Regions from separate parts of the Pseudomonas sp. GW823-FHT02C05 genome, predicted to be linked through region 4. Evidence: riboswitches for the same ligand, from Rfam matches in the RefSeq annotation. Region 4 holds a riboswitch; each other region holds the start of a gene.
What was found. A riboswitch is a leader RNA that binds a small molecule or an ion and turns the genes downstream of it on or off. The one in region 4 is predicted to bind cobalamin.
Positions count from the first base shown of each region.

Region 1: it holds a riboswitch for cobalamin, as region 4 does, so the genes downstream of both, cobO (cob(I)yrinic acid a,c-diamide adenosyltransferase) here and cobW (cobalamin biosynthesis protein CobW) in region 4, are expected to answer to the same signal.
Region 2: it holds a riboswitch for cobalamin, as region 4 does, so the genes downstream of both, AC1RGE_RS04945 (TonB-dependent receptor) here and cobW (cobalamin biosynthesis protein CobW) in region 4, are expected to answer to the same signal.
Region 3: it holds a riboswitch for cobalamin, as region 4 does, so the genes downstream of both, AC1RGE_RS01215 (TonB-dependent receptor plug domain-containing protein) here and cobW (cobalamin biosynthesis protein CobW) in region 4, are expected to answer to the same signal.

Region 1 is NZ_JBXAJU010000003.1:755,586-760,807, reverse strand. It holds gene cbiB (adenosylcobinamide-phosphate synthase CbiB) at 1-665, opposite strand, end outside; gene bluB (5,6-dimethylbenzimidazole synthase) at 662-1,312, opposite strand; gene AC1RGE_RS19905 (cobyrinic acid a,c-diamide synthase CobB) at 1,305-2,645, opposite strand; gene cobO (cob(I)yrinic acid a,c-diamide adenosyltransferase) at 2,656-3,267, opposite strand; cobalamin riboswitch at 3,349-3,581, opposite strand; gene AC1RGE_RS19895 (hypothetical protein) at 3,753-4,334, shown strand; gene AC1RGE_RS19890 (PQQ-dependent sugar dehydrogenase) at 4,405-5,222, shown strand, end outside.
Region 2 is NZ_JBXAJU010000001.1:1,055,011-1,060,232, forward strand. It holds gene AC1RGE_RS04945 (TonB-dependent receptor) at 1-1,305, opposite strand, end outside; cobalamin riboswitch at 1,416-1,620, opposite strand; gene AC1RGE_RS04950 (NAD-dependent epimerase/dehydratase family protein) at 1,983-2,915, shown strand; gene AC1RGE_RS04955 (bifunctional glycoside hydrolase/polysaccharide deacetylase family protein) at 2,994-5,222, shown strand, end outside.
Region 3 is NZ_JBXAJU010000001.1:247,888-253,109, forward strand. It holds gene AC1RGE_RS01210 ((2Fe-2S) ferredoxin domain-containing protein) at 1-81, opposite strand, end outside; gene AC1RGE_RS01215 (TonB-dependent receptor plug domain-containing protein) at 93-2,018, opposite strand; cobalamin riboswitch at 2,171-2,374, opposite strand; gene AC1RGE_RS01220 (arginine N-succinyltransferase) at 2,591-3,664, opposite strand; gene AC1RGE_RS01225 (arginine N-succinyltransferase) at 3,714-4,730, opposite strand; gene AC1RGE_RS01230 (APC family permease) at 4,903-5,222, opposite strand, start outside.
Region 4 is NZ_JBXAJU010000001.1:1,943,619-1,948,840, reverse strand. It holds gene AC1RGE_RS08720 (cobalamin biosynthesis protein) at 1-377, opposite strand, end outside; gene AC1RGE_RS08715 (CbtA family protein) at 374-1,075, opposite strand; gene AC1RGE_RS08710 (CbtB domain-containing protein) at 1,087-1,275, opposite strand; cobalamin riboswitch at 1,372-1,597, opposite strand; cobalamin riboswitch at 1,739-1,950, shown strand; gene cobW (cobalamin biosynthesis protein CobW) at 2,049-3,119, shown strand; gene cobN (cobaltochelatase subunit CobN) at 3,123-5,222, shown strand, end outside.

The sequences.
Region 1 (5,222 bases), on a different contig from region 4:
CAGCATTTCAACGCCAGCCGGGTCTTGCCGAGCAAGGCGTAAGTCAGGGCCACTAGACGCGCAGGAATGTAGTTGAGCAGGTCGTCGATCTTTGCGGCCGCCCAGCCGAAGCGCTCGAAGCGCTCGTTACGGTAGCCCCACATCGCATCCAGGGTGTTGCTCAGACGATAGAGCACCACCCCCGGCGCGCCGGCCACGGCAAACCAGAACAGCGCGGCAAACACGGCGTCGCTGCCGTTCTCCAGCACGGACTCAGTAGCCGCTCGGGCCACTTCGGTGGCATCCAGTTCGCTGGTCTGGCGGCTCACCAGAAAACCCACCCGGCGGCGCGCTTCTTCCAGATCGTCAGTGCGCAACGCCTGGGCCACCGGCTCCACATGCTCGCCGAGGCTGCGCAGGCCCAAGGCGCAGTACAACGCCAGGATTTCCACCAGCCAGCCGACGTAGGGCAACCAGGACAGCGCTGTGGCCACCAGGGTCAGGGGCACCACCGCCAGCACCCAGGCGGTGACGCCATGGCTGCGCCAGCCACGGCCGGCGGAGTTGAAACGTTGCTCGATACGATCGGCCACACGGCCGAACGCCACCAGCGGATGCCAGCGCCTGGGTTCGCCCAGCAGCGCATCCAGCGCGACCCCGGCGACACTCAGCAAGGCCACACTCATTGACTCACTCCCCAGTAATTCTCATACAACAACTCACTCAGCGGCCGCGGTTGCGCCCAGCCTTCCAGTGCCAGCATCGGCGCCGGGTAGAATTCGGTGACCGGGCCCAGGCACAGCACGGCCACGGGCTTGGCACCTGCCGGCAGCCCCAGCAGATCGGCCAGGGCCTGAGGATCGAACAAAGACACCCACCCCATTCCCAGGCCTTCGCTGCGGGCCGCCAGCCACAGGTTCTGGATGGCGCAGGACAGGGACGCCAGGTCCATCTCCGGCAGGGTCCGACGGCCGAAGATGTGTCGTTCGCGGTCATCCATCAAGGCGGCCACCAGCACCTCGGCACAATCGCTGATGCCTTCGACCTTGAGCTTCATGAACTCGTCGGAACGCTCACCCAGGGCTTGGGCGGTGCGCACCCGCTCCGCCTCCACCAACTGCTGGATGTGCTTGCGCAACAGGCGGTCGCTGATGCGAATAAAACGCCAGGGCTGCATCAACCCGACACTGGGCGCCTGATGCGCTGCTTCCAGCAAGCGCCGCAGCACTGCCGGCTCGACACTGCCACCCGCGAAATGACGCATGTCGCGGCGCTCAGCGATGGCCCGATAGACCCCCTCGCGCTGCGCCTCAGAGAACCCCTGCTCACTCACCCGCCACGCCCTCGGCTAAAACCGGCTCAACAGGCGCGCCCGGCGCAAACAACGCCGCCACCGCCGCCGGATTGGACGGGAAATAGAAGTGCACGTAAGAGGCCGTCATCCGCCCCTGGCGATACACCGCTTCCGCGCCGCGCCCGCCGTTGGGGCTGAGCCCACGAGCGATGGGCAGCAGCTCGGTGCTGGTCAGGGAATGGTGATAGGTGTGGCCGCGCAGACTGCCTTCGGGCAAATCCACCGCTTGCAAGGCCAGTGCCGCCAGGCGCTTCTGCATTACCGCATCTCCGGGCAGCAGGCCCAGGAGCTCGGCACGCTGGCCTTCGACATCGGTCAGGGAGTCCAGCAGGTAGAGCATGCCGCCGCACTCGGCGAGCAGCGGCTTGCCGGCCGCGTGATGGGCACGAATGGCCTGCAGCATGCTGCTGTTGCGGGCCAGGGCCTGATGGTGCAATTCGGGATAGCCGCCGGGCAGGTACAGGCTGTCCGCGTCGGGCAGCTGGGTATCGTGGATCGGCGAGAAGAAGCTCAACTGCGCCCCCATGGCTCGCAACAGATCGAGGCTGGCGCCATAGGTGAAGGCAAACGCCTCGTCCCGCGCCACGGCAATCCGCACGCCCTTGAGCAGCGGCGCGCAAGCCACCGGCGTGGGTGCGGCAAAACTCACCGCTGGCGGCAGTTCCACCTGGCAACTGCTGGCCAGGGCCTCGGCGGCGGCATCCAGGCGCAGGTCCAGATCATTCAGCTCGCTGGCCTGCACCAGCCCCAGATGGCGGCTGGGCAGCTCGATATCGGTTTCCCGGGACAAGGCGCCATACCAGCGCAAGCCTTCCGTCAGGCTGCCTTCCAGCAACTGCGCATGGCGCAGGGTACCAACCCGGTTGGCCAGCACCCCGGCAAACGGCAGGTCCGGCTGGTAGCGCGCCAGGCCCAGAGCCAGGGCGCCGAAGGTCTGGGCCATGGCGGTGCCATCGATCACCCCCAGCACCGGCACGCCGAAATGCCGTGCCAGATCGGCGCTGGAAGGGGTGCCATCGAACAGGCCCATGACCCCCTCGATCAGAATCAGGTCGGCCTCTCCCGCCGCCTCCCAGAGCAGACGGCGGCTTTCCTGCTCGCCCACCATCCACATGTCCAACTGGTACACCGCGGCACCACTGGCGCGCTCAAGAATCATCGGGTCGAGGAAATCCGGGCCGCACTTGAAGACCCGAACCTTGCGCCCCCGGTTGCGGTGCAAGCGGGCAAGGGCCGCGGTCACCGTGGTCTTGCCCTGGCCGGAAGCCGGTGCGGCGATCAACACTGCCGGGCAATGACGAACATCAGTCATGAATTCACGCTCACAGCTCGACACCTTTCTGCGCCTTGATCCCGGCCTGGAAGGCGTGCTTGACCATGCCCATCTCGGTCACGGTATCGGCCAGCTCGATCATCTCCGGCTTGGCGCCGCGACCGGTCACTACCACATGCTGCATGGGCGGACGTGCCTGCAGGTCACTGAGCACCTGATCCAGGTCCAGGTAGCCGTGCTTGAGGGCAATGTTCAGCTCGTCGAGCACCACCAGGCCAATATCCGGGTTGCTCAGCAACTCCCTGGAAACCGCCCAGGCGGCTTCAGCAGCAGCAATATCGCGCTGGCGATCCTGGGTTTCCCAGGTAAAGCCTTCGCCCATCACGTGAAAGCGCACCTGCTCGGGGAAACGCCGGAAGAATAGTTCTTCGCCGGTGCTGTTACGCCCCTTGATGAACTGCACCACGCCACACTGAATACCGTGGCCCATGGACCGCGCCAGCATGCCGAAGGCCGAGCTGCTCTTGCCCTTGCCGTTGCCGGTCAATACCAGCAGCAGGCCGCATTCGTTGGGCGAGTTGGCAATGCGTTCATCGATCACGGCTTTTTTGCGCAACATGCGCGCCAGATGGCGCTCGTCACGATCGGGGGATTCACTCATGGGGCAGCTCTCCGTTGGGGCTGGGGAACGGGGGGCAGGGAAAAGGAACAGACGGCGCTAGCCTGGCATCGCCCACCGTGATGCCGTTGGATGGATCAGGCCGGTCTCCGGGCTCATGAGCGGCATGGCTGCCGGACTGCGCGCCTTCCCGTGTCATTGACACAGTGGCGTCAGGCGCAGTCTTGACTCATCTACCGTTGCGGGGGCAGCGCCGGAATCGTCGTCGGCTCCATCACTGGAACAGACCCTGACCGGCTTCCCTGTTTCACTCTGTCGGCCACGGGCCACAGAGCACCTGAAACAAGTCGCGAAGGTTAGAGGGTTGGGGGTGGAGCGTCAATTAAAGCCGGCCGTCGCCCCCGGCACAAAACTGCACTGCATCAATAAACTGACGCCAATCTTGTGCCACACTCAGAGCAATGATATCAAATAGCCACTTTTCAGCGCCCCCGGCGCCAACCACACAACAATAAGGGGTAAGTTCGATGCAAGGCATGATCATCAGCAATCCGAAGCTGGAATTCCTGCGCCCGATGCTGGAACGCTGGTTCGATTGCATCGATCGCTACAACGTGGTTCGCGGCGATAACGAAACGCCTTACTGGTTCGACGAGCAGGCCAATCTCGGGCTGCTCAGCGCGTCGGCCTGGATGGCCGAGATGGTCAGCCTGGAACACAGCCCCAGCAGGAAACAGCAGGAAGAAGGTGCGCGCAACGCCCGCACCGACCTGTACCTGGCCACCAAGGAAGAGCGCGCCTACATACACGCCACCCAGCGCTGGCCAAGGGTCAACAGCCTGAACCTGACCCAGGCACTGCTGGACGTTGCCCAGGATGCAAGAAAGATCAGCTACGCCAGCGACCTGAGACTGGGGTGCCTGTTCGTTGCCCCACAAAAATCCCAGCACAGCGCTACACCGGAAGAGCTCCAGGACATGCTCGACGAACTGCAGAAAGAGCACTGCTGCGCCGTGGCCTGGTACTTCCCCTACGCCTATCGCAAGCTGCACAACGAGGCCGGCCACTACCACCCGGGCGTCGCCGTGCTCTTCAAGGAGGCCCGCTGATCGGGCGGAACCATCGACTGGCTATGCTTCTCTATGACTACGACGTCCGTGCACTCATAGGGAAATTCGCATGCTCAAGCTTCAGCACAGCCTACTGATCGCCATCGCCGCCAGCCTCGCCGCCTGCGGCGAAACTTCCAGCCTGCAGGTGTCCGACGGCACCGGCCCCAACCCCAAGCTGCCGGAACCCAACCCGACGCTGATCCCCACGGTCAACATCGCCCCCGCCATCGGCTGGCCGCAAGGTGCAAAACCCCAGGCCGCGGCCGGCACCCAGGTCAAGGCTTTCGCCGAGAACCTCGACCATCCACGCTGGCTCTACGTCCTGCCCAATGGCGATGTGCTGGTGGCGGAAACCAACGCCCCGCCCAAACCGGATGACAGCCAGGGCATTCGCGGCTGGATCGCCGGCAAGGTCATGGGCCGTGCCGGGGCGGCCGTGCCCAGCGCCAACCGCATCACCCTGCTAAGGGACCAGGATCACGATGGCGTGGCGGAGACCCGGACAATGTTTCTGGAGAACCTCAATTCGCCCTTTGGCATGACCCTGGTGGGCAATGACCTGTATGTGGCCGATACCGACAAGTTACTGCGCTTTCCCTACCAGAGCGGCGAGACCCAGATCAGCGCAGCCGCCACCAAGGTGGTCGACCTGCCCGGCGGCACCCTCAACCATCACTGGACCAAGAACGTCATCGCCAGCAAGGACGGCAGCAAGCTCTACGTCACCGTGGGCTCCAACAGCAACGTCGGCGAAAACGGCCTGGACAAGGAGCAAGGCCGAGCGGCGATCTGGGAGGTGGACCGTGAAAGCGGCCAGCACCGCCTGTTCGCCACCGGCCTGCGCAACCCCAATGGCCTGGCCTGGGAGCCGGCCAGCGGCGCACT
Region 2 (5,222 bases), 890 kb from region 4:
TTCCGCAAACAGGGCGAAAGTGCGGGTGCTGCTGTCGGTCTGGGGCGAGAAGGGCGAGCGGCTCTGGAAGTAGCCCGGTGCCGGGTTCCACGGGTCGATATAGTCGCTACCGATATCCTTGTAGGGCGAGTTGTTGGCCACGCCGAAGCGAATCCTGTTGTACTCCAGGCCGACCACGGTCCTGCTGTCCAGGCCGAACAGCGAGTGGTTGAAGGTGAAGCTCTGGCGATCGCCGATCTGCTCCTGATCGTGCTTGATCTCCAGGTAGTCGCCGCGCAACAACTGCTCCCGGGAGCTGACCCAGTTGTAGGCTTCGGCGTTGCGCCAGTGGCGGCGGCTCTTGATGTAGTAGAGCTGGTTGCTGGCGCTGAGGTTGTCGCTCAGGGTCCAGTCGGTGTTGAGCCGGGTCCATTCGTCGTTGTAGCGCTGCACGGCGTTGCGCAGGTTGTAGTTCTTGTCCCGCAGGCTGTCGCGGTATTGGCCGGCAATCAGCGGCGTGCCGAAATAGCTGGCGGGTTCGCTTTCACCGCGCTCATGGGCCAGGGTGAAACCGAGGTCGTCGGTGGCTTGCCAGCGTAGCGCCGCGCTGAGTGCCAGGCTGCGTGACTGGCCCTGGTCGACCCAGCCATTGCTCTGCTGCTGGTTCAGGGTCAGGCGGTAGCTCAGGGTGTCGGTCAGCGAGCCGCCGCTGTCCAGGCCCAGTTGCTGGCGATCATGGGAGCCATAGCCCAGGCGCAGGCGGTTGTGGATCTCACCGTCGAAGGGCTTCTTGGCAATCACGTTGATCACCGCGCCGGTGGCGCCTTCCCCGTACAGCACCGAGGCCGGGCCGCGGATCACGTCGATGCGCTCGACCATCCACGGGTCCACCGGGAAGGTCTGGCTGCCGGCGCCGGTGTACAGGCGCGCGCCGTCGAACAGGGTCATCACCGAGGAGTGCCCGGTAAAGCCGCGGGCCGACAGTGCGGTATTGCCGTTGCCCGGGGTGGCGATGCTGGTGATGCCGGGGGAGCGGGTGACGGCATCCTGCACCGTGAGGTTGTTGCGGTTGCTGATGGCGTCGTTGCCCAGGCTGCTGGTGCTGGCCGGAGTCTCCAGGGCCGTGAGGTTCAGCCGCGAGCCGGCGGGCAGGGGCGTGTCCAGAGAGGTTTGCGGGGCGCTGGAGACTCCGCTCACTTGGGTCTCGGGCAAGACCAGGGAGGTTTTCTGTTCAGCCAGTGCCAGGGCCGGGTAGGTCATGCAAGGCAGGAGGGTGAAACACAGCGAGGGGCTCGCCAGGTGTTGCAGCAAGGAGGTGCGGGACATGCGATTCCTACTACTTGTAAGGAATGAATGAATCCCGGAGGGAACAACGCATAGGGAATCGCGGGCAGCCGCGCCCACGAAAACCGGACTGCGCCCGCCCACCGCGGGGTTGTCAAACGAAGTTGCAGGCCGGTCTCCGGGCTTGCGAGGGTCATGAGGCATTCACCTTCCCATGCCTTGGCACAGTGGTCTGTCGAATGCTTCGCTCGCTTACCGTTGCGGGGGCAGCGCCGGACTGATCATCGAAATGACGCACCGGCTTCCCGTTTAACCCCATGCACGGCGGCATGGGACACCTGAAACTGGCGCGCATATGAGCACTGCCGAGCCCTTGCGTCAATGGCATGTGGCCAGCTACGGCGGCGGTTTCAGCGCTTTATGCCAGGCAAGTCAATATATTGACCTATTTTTCCTGGCGCTTAAATAATCAACAAATATCGACGCATTATTGACGATTTTGCTTTTCTGACCCAGTATGTCGGCGCTGAGCGATTGATTATCTTGAGTTTTTTTTGACGCCAAAGCGCTGAACTCTGCTCCGAAAATAGGCGAAACAGCCTATGGCGCAGAGCAGCCACTAAAAACATGACGGCCAGGATGGCAAGTAGCCAGGGCTGATCCGTTGGCTGTGCTGGCTTCAGACGGCGTAGCCGCGATATTTCTCTTTGGAATGATCTATGTCTGCCGAACGGATACTGGTTACTGGGGGCGCTGGTTTTATCGGTTCTCACCTCGTGGATGCACTGCTGGCCAAGGGTTATGCGGTGCGGGTTCTGGACGACCTTTCCACGGGCAAGGTCGGCAATCTGCCCATGGGCGATGCTGGCCTGGAACTGCTGGTGGGGGATGCCGCCGATGCGGCACTCCTGGCGGATGCCGTTCAGGGCTGCGATGCCGTGGTGCATCTGGCTGCTGTGGCGTCGGTCCAGGCTTCGGTCGAAGACCCGGTGGCCACCCACCAGAGCAATTTCATCGCCACCCTGCGCCTGTGCGAGGCGATGACCGCGGCCGGTATCCGCCGCGTGGTGTTCGCCTCCAGTGCGGCGGTCTATGGCAATAACGGCGAGGGCACGCCGATTGCCGAAGACACCCCCAAATCTCCCCTCACGCCCTACGCGGCGGACAAGCTCGCCAGCGAGTACTACCTGGACTTCTACCGCCGCCAGCATGGGCTGGAACCGGTGATCCTGCGCTTTTTCAATATCTTCGGCCCGCGCCAGGACCCTTCATCGCCGTACTCCGGGGTGATCAGCATTTTCAGCGAGCGGGCCAAGGCCGGGCGGCCCATCACCCTGTTCGGCGATGGCGGGCAGACCCGCGACTTCGTCTATGTCGCGGACCTGGTGAAGATCCTGGTGCAGGGCCTGGAATGCCCTGCGCCGGCAGCCGATGCCACCAATGTCGGGCTCGGCGGGGTGACCACCCTCAACGATCTGATTGGCGCCCTGCAGCAGATCAGCGGCAAGCCGCTGCAGGTGAGCCACGGCGCGACCCGCTCCGGGGATATCCGCCATTCCAAGGCCGACAACCGCCGCTTGCGCGAGCGCTTCGACCTGGGCACGCCCAGCAGCCTGGCCGAGGGCCTGGAACGGCTTTACCGCAGCCTTTAGTTCGTTGCCTTAGGGGCGCGCCATGGCGGCTGCCCTAGAGCCTGATGTTGTGCAGATTGATCTACTGAAGAGTGAGTTATGGATATCGAGTTTCGCAGGGGGCATGTCTGCAAAGTGGTTCGACGCCTGTTTACCGCATTGGCCTTGTGTGCCACCAACACCCTGGTGCAGGCCGCGCCCGCGGCGCCCGCCAGTGTCGGGTTCTGGTACGCCGAGCAGCCACCCTTGCAGGAGCTGGCGCAGTTCGAATGGGCAGTGGTCGAGCCCGGCCATATGGCCAGCGCCGATGTCGCCACCTTGCGCAAGCTCGGCAGCCAGCCGTTCGCCTACCTGTCGGTAGGGGAGTTCGACGGCAACCGCGCTGCCCTGGCCAAGCAGGCCCTGGCCCAGGGCGCGAGCCCCGTGCGCAACAAGGCCTGGGACAGCCAGGTGATGGACATCGCCACCCCGGCCTGGCGCGAACACCTGTTCAAGCGTGCCAAGGCGCTGCAGGACCAGGGCTACGCCGGCCTGTTCCTGGACACCCTGGACAGTTTCCAGTTGCTCCCCGAGGCCGATCGCGAACCGCAACGCAAGGCCCTGGCCTCGTTCCTGCGGGAACTGCACAGCCGGCTGCCCAACCTCAAGCTGTTCTTCAACCGGGGCTTCGAGGTACTGGGCGAGCTCGATGGCGTCGCCTCGGCCGTGGCGGTGGAATCCATCCACGCCGGCTGGGATGCCTCGGCCAAGCGTTACCGCCCGGTTTCCGAAGCCGACCGCACCTGGCTTGAAGGCGAACTCAAGCCGCTGCGCGCACGCAACATCCCGCTGGTGGCCATCGATTACCTGCCGGCCAACCGTCGGGAAGAGGCGCGCAAGCTGGTCCGGCAATTGAGCCAGGAAGGCTTTATCCCGGTGGTCACCACCCCGGACCTCAACGCCCTGAGCATGAGCACGGTGGAAGTCCAGCCGCGGCGCATCGCCATGCTCTATGACCCGCGCGAAGGGGAACTCTACGATCACGCCGGGCACCGCATGCTCGGTGGCCTGCTGGAATACCTGGGTTACCGGGTGGACTACTTCCCGGTGGACGACAGCCTGCCTGCCTACAGCTTCGCCGGCCTTTACGCCGGGGTGGTGCTGTGGATGACCAGCGGCCCGCCCGAGGACAGCCGTGCCTTCTATAGCTGGGTCGGCCAGCGCCTGGATGAGCAGGTGCCCCTGGCGATCATGGCCGGCCTGCCGATCGAGGACCGGGCGCTGCTCAAGCGCCTGGGGCTGAACCTGGCGGCGCCGGGGGCTCGCGATGCCCTGCATGTGCTGAGCCAGGACAAGAGCCTGATCGGCGCCTTCGAGGCTCCGGTGGTGGCGCGCAGCCGCGAACTGACCCGCGTGAGCCTGCTGCCCGACGGGCCGAAACCAGCCCTGGTGCTGGGCGATGACAAGGGCGGCAAGTACGTCCCGGTGGCCACCGCCGCCTGGGGCGGCATGGCCCTGGCCCCCTATGTGGTGGAGGCCAATGTGGAGCGCAGCCGCTGGATCCTCGACCCGTTCGCCTTTATCCAGAAGGCCCTGCGCCTGCCGTCCCAGCCACGCCCGGACACCACCACCGAGAACGGTCGGCGGATCGCCACGGTGCATATCGACGGTGACGGTTTCCCGTCCCATGCCGAAGTGCGTGGCACCCCGTATTCCGGGCGCCAGGTGCTGGACGACTACATTCGTCCCAACCCGTTCCTGACCTCGGTCTCGATCATCGAAGGCGAAGTCGGGCCCAAGGGCATGTCGCCGTTCCTGGCGCGGGAGCTGGAGCCCATCGCCCAGGAGATCTTCGCCGACCCCAAGGTCGAAGTGGCCACCCACACCTACAGCCACCCGTTCTACATGCAGCCGGAAAAGGCCAAGAAGGACGAGGATTTCCACGCCGAATACGGCCTGCGCCTGAATATCCCGGGGTACAAGACCCTGGATTACAAGCGCGAGATCCTCGGCTCGCGGGACTACATCAACAGCCGCCTGACCACCGCGCAGAAACCGGTGAAGCTGGTCTTCTGGCCGGGGGATGCGCTGCCCAGCGCCGAGACCATCAAGCTGGCCTACGACGCCGGGCTGAAAAACGTCAACGGCGGGCAGACCATCCTGACCAAGGCCAACTCATCGCTCACCGGCCTGTACCCGCTGTTGCGGCCGACCTCGGGCGGCTTGCAGTACTACGCTCCGGTGATCAACGAGAACATGTACACCAACCTCTGGAAAGGCCCGTACTACGGCTTTCGCGATGTGATCGACACCTTCGAGCTGACCGATAGCCCACGGCGCCTGCGCGGC
Region 3 (5,222 bases), 1.7 Mb from region 4:
CTCCTTGCGAAAGGCTTCGCCGAGGGCGCCGCCGTGCAGGCCAGGGCCGACGAACAGCACCCGTTGATAGTTCTCATGCATGTCGGTCGGCCTCAGAAGCGGTAGGTGTAGCGCACTTCGGTGGTGAAGGGTCGCCCCAGGTTGTCCACCGAGGGCGAGGTGCTGGTCATGCTGGTGCTGTAGTCGCGGTCGAACAGGTTCTCCACCAGCAGGCTCAGGCGGTGCTGCTGGGCCGTATCCAGGTAGCGATAGGCATCGGCGTCGACCACCGAATAGTGGCCGTAGTCGACGTTCTTCGGGCTGTCGATCTGGCCGATGTAGCGGACCGCACCACCCACGCCCCACATCCGGTCCGGGGCTTCGAAGCCCAGCCGCGAACGGGCGAAGAAACCGGGGATGTTGCTCAGGGTCACGCCGTTGCGCGACTCCAACAGGTTGCGGGTCATGTCCGCCTGCAGGGTCCATTGCGGGCTGAACTGCCAGCGCCCGTCGAGTTCGATGCCGCGCACCTTGATCCGGCCCTGGCCGTTGCTCCAGACATCGTTGGCGTCGAGGGTGATCAGGTCGTCGATCTTGCGGTGGAAGGCGCTGACGCTGGCGTTGAATTCGCCGGCCAGCAGGCTGCCCTTGTAGTCCAGGCCGAGCTCGGCATTGAGGCTCTTTTCCGGCTTGAGGTCGGGGTTGCCTTTTTCGTAGTCCTCGTTGGCGTACAGCTGCTCGGCGTTGGGCAGCTTGAAGGCGCTGCCGTACTGGCCGCGCAGTTGCCAGTGGGGCGTCAGGTCGTAGAGCGAGGTGAGCATGCCCACGGTGGCGCTCTCGCCGCCGCTGATTTTCTCGTGGCGCACGCCCAGGCTCGGGTGCCAGTCGGGCAGGGCGTCGAACACCGGGCGCAGCTGGGTGTACAGGGCATTGGCCTGGGCCTGCTTGTTGTCGATCTTGAGCACGTCGTCCTGGCCCTTGAACCACTGGTTGTCGGTGCCCAATACCAGCACGTGGCCGCCGTCCAGCTCGGCCTTGCCCTCGGCCTGCAGGCCCCAGTCGGTGAAGCCCCAGTAGTCGTTGTGGTTGCGCACCTTGAGGCTGGCGTCGTCGAGGCTGTCGATCCTGGTGTAGCGGGTGTCCCAGTCGTTGACATGGCCCTTGACGAAGTAGCTGAAGCCTTCGCCCAGGCGCTGCTCGAAGGTCGCGGTGGCGATCTGCTGGATGCGGTCGTTGGTGGTTTTCCGGTTGTTCACCGGGCGGGCGAAATCCAGGTTGGCGTCGCTGTACTGGTAGAACAGTTCCAGCCGCGAAGCGTCGCCAAGGCCCTGGATCGCCTTGGCGCCGAAGGTGGTCACTTCATAGCTGCGTTTCTTGTCCCGGGTGTTGGCGTTGTAGGCGCTGTTGCGAAATGGCTGGTAGCCATCGGAGACGTTGTGGCTGACATAGGCCAACAGCCCCAGCTCGCCCAGGCCGTTGCTGAGGATCTGCTCGGCGCGGGCATCGCCGCTCGTGCCCATGAAACTGTCCAGGCCCAGGTTGACCTCGCCGGAGACGTCGCGGGTCTGCGGGCTGCGGGTGACGATGTTGATCACCCCGGACACCGCCTGTGTACCGAACAGCAGGCTCTGGCCACCCTTGAGCACCTCGATGCGCTCGATGGCGTTGGCCGGCAGGGTATCCAGGTACAGGCCGCCGTACAGGCGGTTGTTCAGGCGCACGCCGTCCAGCAGGATCAGGGTGTCGTCGTTGCGCCCGCCCAGCAGGGAGTAGGTGCCGTAGTCGAAGGGGCCATTCTTGGGCGCCACATACAGCCCCGGCACGTACATCTGCAGGACCCGGGTGATGTCGCTGCTAGGGCCGGCGCGTTCGATCTGCTGGCGGTCGATGATCTCCACCTTGCTGCCGTACCGGGCCATTTCGGCCACCGTGGTGGACTCCACCGAGGGGGCGGAAACAAATTGTCGGTCCAGCGTCAGGGGGCTGTCGTCCGCCAGCAGCAGGGGGCTGAACAGGCAGCCGAGCAGGGCGCCGCTCATGGTGCGGCGAGGTGCACGCCAGTCGCGTGCAAGGAAAGTGTCAGGTGTTGTCATTGTTGGTCTTCTCGAAAGTGTCTTCGGGAAGCACGCAGGAGAGGGTATCGGCCACGGGCACGCGACCATACCGGCCCATGCCCGCCCACCGCAGGATTGCCAAACAGACGTCACAGGCCGGTCTCCGGGCTTGCGAGTCTGGCGGCATTCGCCTTCCCATACCTTGGGTACAGTGGCCTGTTGAATGCAGCACTCGCTTACCGTTGCGGGGGCAGCACCGGACTTGCCCGAAAAGGGGCGCACCGGTTTCCCGTTTCACCTCCTGCGCGGCGGCAGGAGGCACCTGAAACTGGGCGGCATATGAACATCCGCCCCGGCGTTCGTCAACGTTGCGCCTGCCGCCAGGTGTTACCGGATTCATCGCCCTGACGCCTCTGTAGCCGCTGCCGAGCCCACGAGGCTGCGCAAAGGCCCGCAGGGCCTTGCTTGGCAGTCTCATGTCGAGCACCTCAGCGGTCTTGAGATTTCGCGCCCCTGCGGGCCGTGCTTCCGAGCGCGGCCCGAGCCTGCGGCAGCGGCTACAGGAGCAGGGCGCTTTGCGGGGCCAGGTGCCGCTGTGCGTGCAGGGCCGTGCGTGACTCGCAGGCCAGCAGCGGCACCGCCCGTACCGAGTCGCCCGGCTGCAGTTGCAGGCGCTTGGCGGTCAGCCGGTCCACCAGCAGGCAACCCGAAACCAGGCGCCCGGGGGCGGCGGTGATGCGGCAGCTTTCCAGGCGCCGGTTGTGGATCAGCCACACCGGCGCCTGTGCGTCCGGAGTGCCCACCAGCAGGGGCAGGGTCTGGCTTTCGCGCACGCTGCGGATCTTCGCCACCTCGGCCTCGATCAGCGGCCCGCCATCGAAGATGTCGATGCAGCCCTGATGGCTGAAGCCTTCGTCGCGCAGGATGCTCACCGCCTGTTCGGTGCTGGCGTGGGCCTGGCCGATGGCGGCCTGTGCCTGGGGGCTGAGCAGGCAGGTGTACAGCGGCTGGCGCGGCATCAGTTCGGCGATGAAGGATTTGCTGCCGTGGCTGGACAGGCGATTGGCCTGCTGGAAACCCATCTTGAAGAAGTGCCGCCCCAGGCTGTCCCAGAACGGCGAGCGGCCCTGGCTGTCGAGCTGGCCGCGCAGTTCGGCCACCAGCTTGTCGCCGAACAGCCGGGGGAATTCGGCGACAAACAGCAGGCGCGCGGTGGACAGCAGGCGGCCGGTGTAGCCCTGGCGGTGATCGCGGCGCAGGAACAGCGAGCACAGCAGCGACTGCCCGGTCATCTCGTTGCACAGGAACAGGGTCGGGATGTGCTTTTCGATGCCCAGCACCGGGGCGCTGCCGTGGGTGGTGCCGACCCGGTAGTTGTAGCAGGGCTCGCGCAGGCCGATGGCGCCGCTCAGGCCGCAGACCCCGATCACCTGCTGCTCGTCATCTTCCATGACGAACAGGTAGTCGGCATCGGCCCGCTCCACCTGGTTGGCGAAGGCTCGCTGCGCCCAGCGCACCCGATGGGCCAGGCGCTCGGGGTCGGTGGACAGGTTGTTCAGTTCGCGACAGCTGCCTTCGAGCAGGCTCAAGACCGCCGGCAGATCGGTGACGCGGATCGGACGGACGATCATTGGCGGGCTCCTGGCAATGACGCCGGGCAGGGGGGCAACAGGGGCCGGTTCATAAGGCAACGCTCCGTACCGGCTCGCCCGGCGCCAGTTGCAGGGCCTGGAACATGGCCGGGTCGAGGCCGATTTCAGCGCCCGGGGCGGTGTCCAGCGCCGCGACTATGGCGCGAAAGCCCTGCAGCCGCTCGTTGCTCAGCAACCACTGCTGGCCCTGGCCGCTCTGGGGGCTGGGGTAACTGGTGGCAACCCGGCTCTGGGCGATCGAGCGCAGTTGGTGGCTGCGCCCCTGAAGGGTCGGCCCGGCATCGAACAGGTCGACGTACTGGGTCGGCGCGAAGCCTTCGTCGATCAGGATCTGGCAGGCCTCCCGGGCATCCGGGTGAACCTGGCCGATGCAGTCCTGGGCCGCCTGCGCCAGCATCGGGATGTACAGCGGGTACTGGGGCATCAGTTCGGCGAGAAAGCCGCGGCCCTGCAGGGCGCACAGGCGCTCGGCCTCGACATAGGGCAGGTCGAAGAAGTGCTGGCCCACGGCTTGCCAGAACGGCGACTCGCCGTTGGCGTCGCTGTAGCCGACGATCTCGCTGATGCAGCTGTCGGCGAAGCGCTGGGGGTGGGCGGCGATGAACAGCAACCGCCCGCGGGAGGTGAGCTGGGCCAGTGGCGTGCCGCCCAGCGGCGGGTCGACATGGAAGCTGCGCAGCAGGGTCTGTTCGCTGAGGTCGTGGCACAGCGACAGGGTGGGCACCCCGTGTTGGATGTTCAGCTCCCGGGAACTGCTGATGAACGGGCGGTTGCGCAGGCTGTAGAACGGGCTGGCAAAACCGGCAGTGGCGAGGATGTCCGAGCAGCCGCGCAACTGGCCGCTGTCGAGGTCCTCGAGCACCAGGAAATAGTTCTCCGGGCCCTGGCTGGCCTCGCTCTTGGCGAAGGAGGCCTGGGAATCGAGGATCTTGTCCCGCAGGCAGGTTTCGTCATCCACCAGGGAGGTGACGCCCAGCAGGCGTTCGCGGGCCAGGCGCCGCAGTTGGGGCAGATCGGATAACGCCACCGGACGCAAGGCCAGCATGGGTGTACTCCTGTATCAAGGGCCGCTTGCCCCGGGGGGCAGGCACTGGCCAGACATCACTGTCGGTTACCACGCAGTTCCATGGCCGCGGCATCCGGCGGCCAGTCCCCGGGCCGCTCTTGCTGGCAGCGCCGGGGTTGGCGCGACGCCCTGGGGCGCCGCGCGGGTGCAACTAGTGCTTGAGCGGGTCGGGCAGGGCGGCACCGCTGCCCAGCTTGTTCAGCAGGAACAGGTAGACCAGCCCGGCAAGGATCCAGATGGCGCCGAGTTTCTGCGCATCCACGCCCATGTTGTACATGATGGCGCTGACGATCACGAAGCCGATCACCGGGCAGATCAGGTGGCGCACCACCTGGCCGGACTTCTGCCGGCGCCAGTAGAAATTGATCACGGTGATGTGCAGCAGCATGAAGCCGCTCAGGGCGCCGAAGTTGACCAGGGAGGTCAGGGTGTCCACCGAGTTGATGAACAGGTAGCAGATCAGCAGCGACA
Region 4 (5,222 bases):
TATTTTTGCCGGGGAACAAGCAGTGTGGCCGGGCCGGGTGACAGCTGTTCGGCCAGGGCCAGGGCGGCACTTTCGGCCACGCCGTAGCAGCCGGTACGTTCGAAGGCTATCTGTGAACGGTGGCTCAGGCGCAGGGCAAAGGGGGCGAGCTGGCCGCTGCTGAAACAGGTCAGCGGCAGTTCCAGTTGCTCCGCCAGTTGCAGCAGGCCGGGTTCGTTGCGCTTGAGGTCGATGCTGGCCAGGGCCAGGACCTGCCGGGCCTGCCACTGGTGCGCCGCCAGGACCTGGTCGAGCAAGGCGCGCAGCGTGGTCACCGGGCAGCCTTTCTGGCAGCCCAGGCCGACCACCAGGGTCGGCGCTGCGCTCACTTCGATCATGCCGAGTACTGGCCCGCGCTCTTGCGTCGGAACAACCAGGCGCTGATCAGCCCGAGCGCCAGCCAGAAGGCCGCATTGGTCAGCTGCGAGGCGATCTTGAATTGCGCTTCCAGTTCTTCCGGGGCCAGCATCGAATGCACTTCCGGCTGCGGCGCGCCGATCACGTGGGGTACGGCGATGATGGCCGCGCCCAGGACCTTCAGCAGCCAGTTGCGGGCGAACACGATCAGGGCAATGCCCACAGCGGTGGAGGCGGCGGTGCCGACCCACCAGATCTGCCGCTGTGCCAGGTCGGCTGCGGCGGTGCCCGGCAATTCCGGCGGCAGGCCCAGGGTCGGCGCCAGGCAGAAGGTGGCATAGCCGGCCAGGCCCCAGAGCAGGCCCTGGGACGTGCGGTTCGGCGCGCGCAGGGTGTAGAGGCCGGCCAGCATCAGGGCGAAGCCCACGGCCACCACCAGGTTGCCTCCGGTGGTGGACAGCACGCGCTGCCAGCCGTCTTCCGGCTCCCAGGCTTCGGCATCGTGGCTGTGGGCGGCCATGGCGCCTTCGGCGTGCTCATGGACTTCGGCCGCGGGGGCCTTTTCATAGGTTTCCGCCTGCAGGATCAGCGGGGCGACCCAGAAGCTTTGCAGCAGGGTCAGCAGCAGGGCGGCCAAGAGGCCGGTGAAACCTGCGGTTTGCGCGATACGCTTGATCATGTCGGCAGGTCTCAATGGCAAGGGAAGGCGGCGCTGTGGCGGGTGTCGTGGGCCGCGTTGTGCACCGCCTCGATGTGGGAGAAGCCGGCGAAGTACACCAGGCACGCGCCGAGGATCGAGGCGCCGATGGCGGCCACCAGGCGCTGGCTCAGGGTGGAGGTCGTGCTGGCGGAGTGGCTGGTGCTGCTGATGATCGACATGGCGCTTCCCTCTGGAGTGTCAGCGGGGTAGAGGCGCAGGAAAACCCCGCGTGATGGCCACGCAGGGTTTGCAACAGCGCCCGCCCACCGCGGGTTGTTATGTAAGTGTTGCGGGCCGGTCTCCGGGCTTGCGAGGGGCAGGGCTGTGTCATGCCGTGCCGGCAAGTGTCGCCTTCCCATGCCTTGGCACAGTGGATCTGACACTTCGCTCGCTTACCGTTGCGGGGGCAGCACCGGACTGGCCACGGCTTTTTAGTTAAGCACGTGATTCACCGGTTTCCCGTTTCACCCTGTAAAGGGCACCCGTAACAAGGTGTGTAGGAGATCATGGGCGGGGCAGGGGCGTCAATTGCCGTGACCGCTGCGCAGGTGTGCGCCGCGTTCGTGCAAGGTTCAATGGCCCTTTCGCCGGCAAGCCGGCTGCTACGGGCGCATTGTCGATTGACCGTCCCCCTGGCTCTGCGTAGCCTTGCGCTTTCGAGGTTCTTCGGCCACGGGTCGAAGCTAAGAAGGGAACGCGGTCGATGCCGCGGCTGCCCCCGCAACTGTGAAGGGTTCGATTGCTGCAAGGCCACTGCATGGGCGTCGACGACGCCGGTGGGAAGGCGCAGCAATCGCCGGTCCGACGACTGGCAAGCCCTCAGCCAGGAGACCTGCCTCGATCCAAGATTCTCACTACAACCGGGCGGGGTGATCCGGTGGCGAAATCTCCGCGCGCCCGGCGTTGCGGTTCTCGTCCCGTTTGCCCGCCTCCTTTTGCCAAAGGGCATCCGATGAAAACACTGGCCAAACTTCCCGTCACCATCGTCACCGGCTTCCTCGGCTCGGGCAAAACCACCCTGTTGCGGCACATGCTGGACAATGCCCAGGGCCGGCGCATTGCGGTGATCGTCAACGAATTCGGCGAGCTGGGCATCGACGGCGAAATCCTCAAGCAATGCGCCATCGGCTGCACCGAGGAAGAGGCCAGCGGCCGAGTCTACGAGCTGGCCAACGGTTGCCTGTGCTGCACCGTGCAGGAGGAGTTCTTCCCGGTGATGCGCGAACTGGTGGCGCGCCGCGGCGACCTGGACCACATCCTCATCGAGACCTCCGGCCTGGCGCTGCCCAAACCTCTGGTCCAGGCCTTCCAGTGGCCGGAAATCCGCAGTGCCTGCACCGTCGATGCAGTGATCACCGTGGTCGACAGCCCGGCCGTGGCCGCCGGCACCTTCGCTGCCTTCCCCGATCAAGTGGACGCCCAGCGCAAGCTCGACCCCAACCTGGACCACGAATCGCCCCTGCATGAGCTGTTCGCCGACCAGCTGTCCAGCGCCGACCTGGTGATCCTCAACAAGACCGACCTGATCAGCCCCGAAGACCTGGCCAAGGTGCGCCTGGAAGTGGCCGAGGAGCTGCCGCCGGCGGTCAAGGTCATCGAAGCCAGCAGCGGTCGCCTGCCCCTGGACGTGCTGCTGGGCCTGGGTGCCGGTTCCGAGGAACACATCGACGGCCGCCACAGCCACCACGACCATCACCATGACGGCGATGACGATCACGACGACCACGATCACGACGCCTTCGATTCCATCTCCATCGAGCTGCCCCAGGCCGACGAAAGCCTGCTGCTGGACGCCCTGACCCAACTGGTGGTCAAGCACGGCATCCTGCGGGTCAAGGGTTTCGCCGCCATCCCCAACAAGCCGATGCGCCTGCTGATCCAGGGCGTGGGCACGCGCTTCGACAAGCACTTCGACCGCAAGTGGGGCGCCGACGAGGCCCGTACCACGCGCCTGGTGCTGATCGGCCAGGAACTGGACGCCGCCCAGCTCGAAGCGCAACTGCGCGCCGCACTCAGCGTCTAAGCCATGCACCTGCTCAGGACCCAGCCCGGCGGTTTCGTGTCGGATGACAACATTGCCGACCTGGGACAAACCCCCGCCGAGCTGGTGATCCTGTGCAGCGGCGATTCCAGCCTGGCGCTGCTGGCGGACGCCGCCGAGCAATTGCCCGAGGACTACCCGAGCTTTCGCCTGGCCAATCCGATGCAGGTGCAGAACCACGCCTCGGTGGACCTGTATGTGGACCAGGTGCTGCGCCACGCCAAGGTCATCCTGATTTCCCTGCACGGTGGCATCGCTTACTGGCGCTACGGCGTCGAGCAGTTGGTGGAGCTGTCCAGGCGCGGGGTGCAGTTGATCCTGGTGCCGGGGGACGACCGCCCGGACCCGGAACTCAGCGACTTGAGCACGGTGGCTGCCGGCGAACGCGACCGCCTGTGGCAGTTCCTGCGCCAGGGCGGGCGTGACAACGCGCTGAATTTCTACCGCTGCCTGGCCAGCGGCCTGTTGGGGCGCGACTACCCCTGGAGCGAACCGCAGGCCCTGCCACGCACGGCGATCTACCACCCGCACAAAAGCCAGGCTGCCCTCAGTGACTGGCAGGCCGACTGGCAGCCGGGGCAAGCCGTGGCGGCGCTGCTGTTCTACCGCTCCCACCTGCAGGCGGCCAACACCGGCTTTATCGACCTGTTCTGCCAGCGCTTGCTGGCGGCGGGCCTCAACCCCTTGCCGATAGCGGTGGCCAGCCTCAAGGAACCGGGCTGCCTGAGCCAGGTGGAAGACTGGCTGGATGAAACCGCGGCCGGGGTGATCCTCAATACCACCGGCTTTGCCCAGTCCAGCCCCGAAGCCCCGCACCTGCGGCCGTTCCGCCGCAATATCCCGGTGATCCAGGCCATTTGCGCCCAGGACAACGAGCCGGGCTGGCGTGACAGCGAGCAGGGCCTGGGGCCGCGGGACCTGGCCATGCACATCGCCTTGCCGGAACTGGACGGGCGCATCATCAGCCGGCCCATCAGCTTCAAGGACCTGGCCTGGCGTAGCGAGCGCAGCCAGTCGGACGTGGTCTGCTATCGCGGCCAGCCCGAACGCATGGATTTCGTCGCCGAACTGGCCCGGCGCTGGGTAGAACTGGGGCGCCTGAACAACGGCCACAAGCGCGTGGCCCTGGTACTGGCCAACTACCCGACCCGGGACGGGCGCATCGGCAACGGTGTAGGCCTGGACACCCCGGCGGCGGCGCTGAACATCCTCAAGGCACTGCACGCCGAAGGCTATCCGCTGCCGGCCGAACTGCCGGCCAGCGGCACCGAGTTGATCCAGCAGTTGCTGGGCGGGGTCAGCAACGACCTGGACAGCCTCGACCAGCGCCCCTGCCAGCAAAGCCTGGCCATGGCCGACTACCTGACGCTGTTCCAGGCCCTGCCCGAAGCCAACCGCCAAGCGGTGCTGGCGCGCTGGGGCACGCCGCAGCAGGACCCGATGTGCCGCGGCGGGCGGATGATGATCGCCGGCCTGCGCTTTGGCCTGACCTTCGTCGGTATCCAGCCGGCCCGGGGTTACCAGGTGGACCCCAGCGCGGTCTACCACGACCCGGACCTGGTGCCGCCCCATGGCTACCTGGCGTTCTACTTCTGGCTGCGCCAGGCCTACGGCGCCCACGCGCTGATCCATGTCGGCAAGCACGGCAACCTGGAATGGCTGCCGGGCAAGGGCGTGGGCCTTTCCGAGCAATGCTGGCCGGATGCGCTGCTGGGGCCGATGCCGAACATCTATCCGTTCATCGTCAACGACCCGGGGGAGGGCGCCCAGGCCAAGCGCCGCACCCAGGCGGTGATCATCGATCATCTGATGCCGCCCCTGACCCGCGCCGAGACCTATGGCCCGCTGCGCAACCTGGAACTGCTGGCGGACGAATACTACGAAGCCCAGTTGCTGGACCCGCGCCGGGCCCGGGAGCTGCAGCGGGACATTCTCAAGCTGGTGCGCGAGACCCATATCGACCGCGAGCTGCAACTGGGCGAACAGCTCGACAGCGACGCCGACGCCGCGCTCTGGCTGCCGCGCCTGGACACCTACCTGTGCGACCTCAAGGAATCGCAGATCCGCGATGGCCTGCACCTGTTC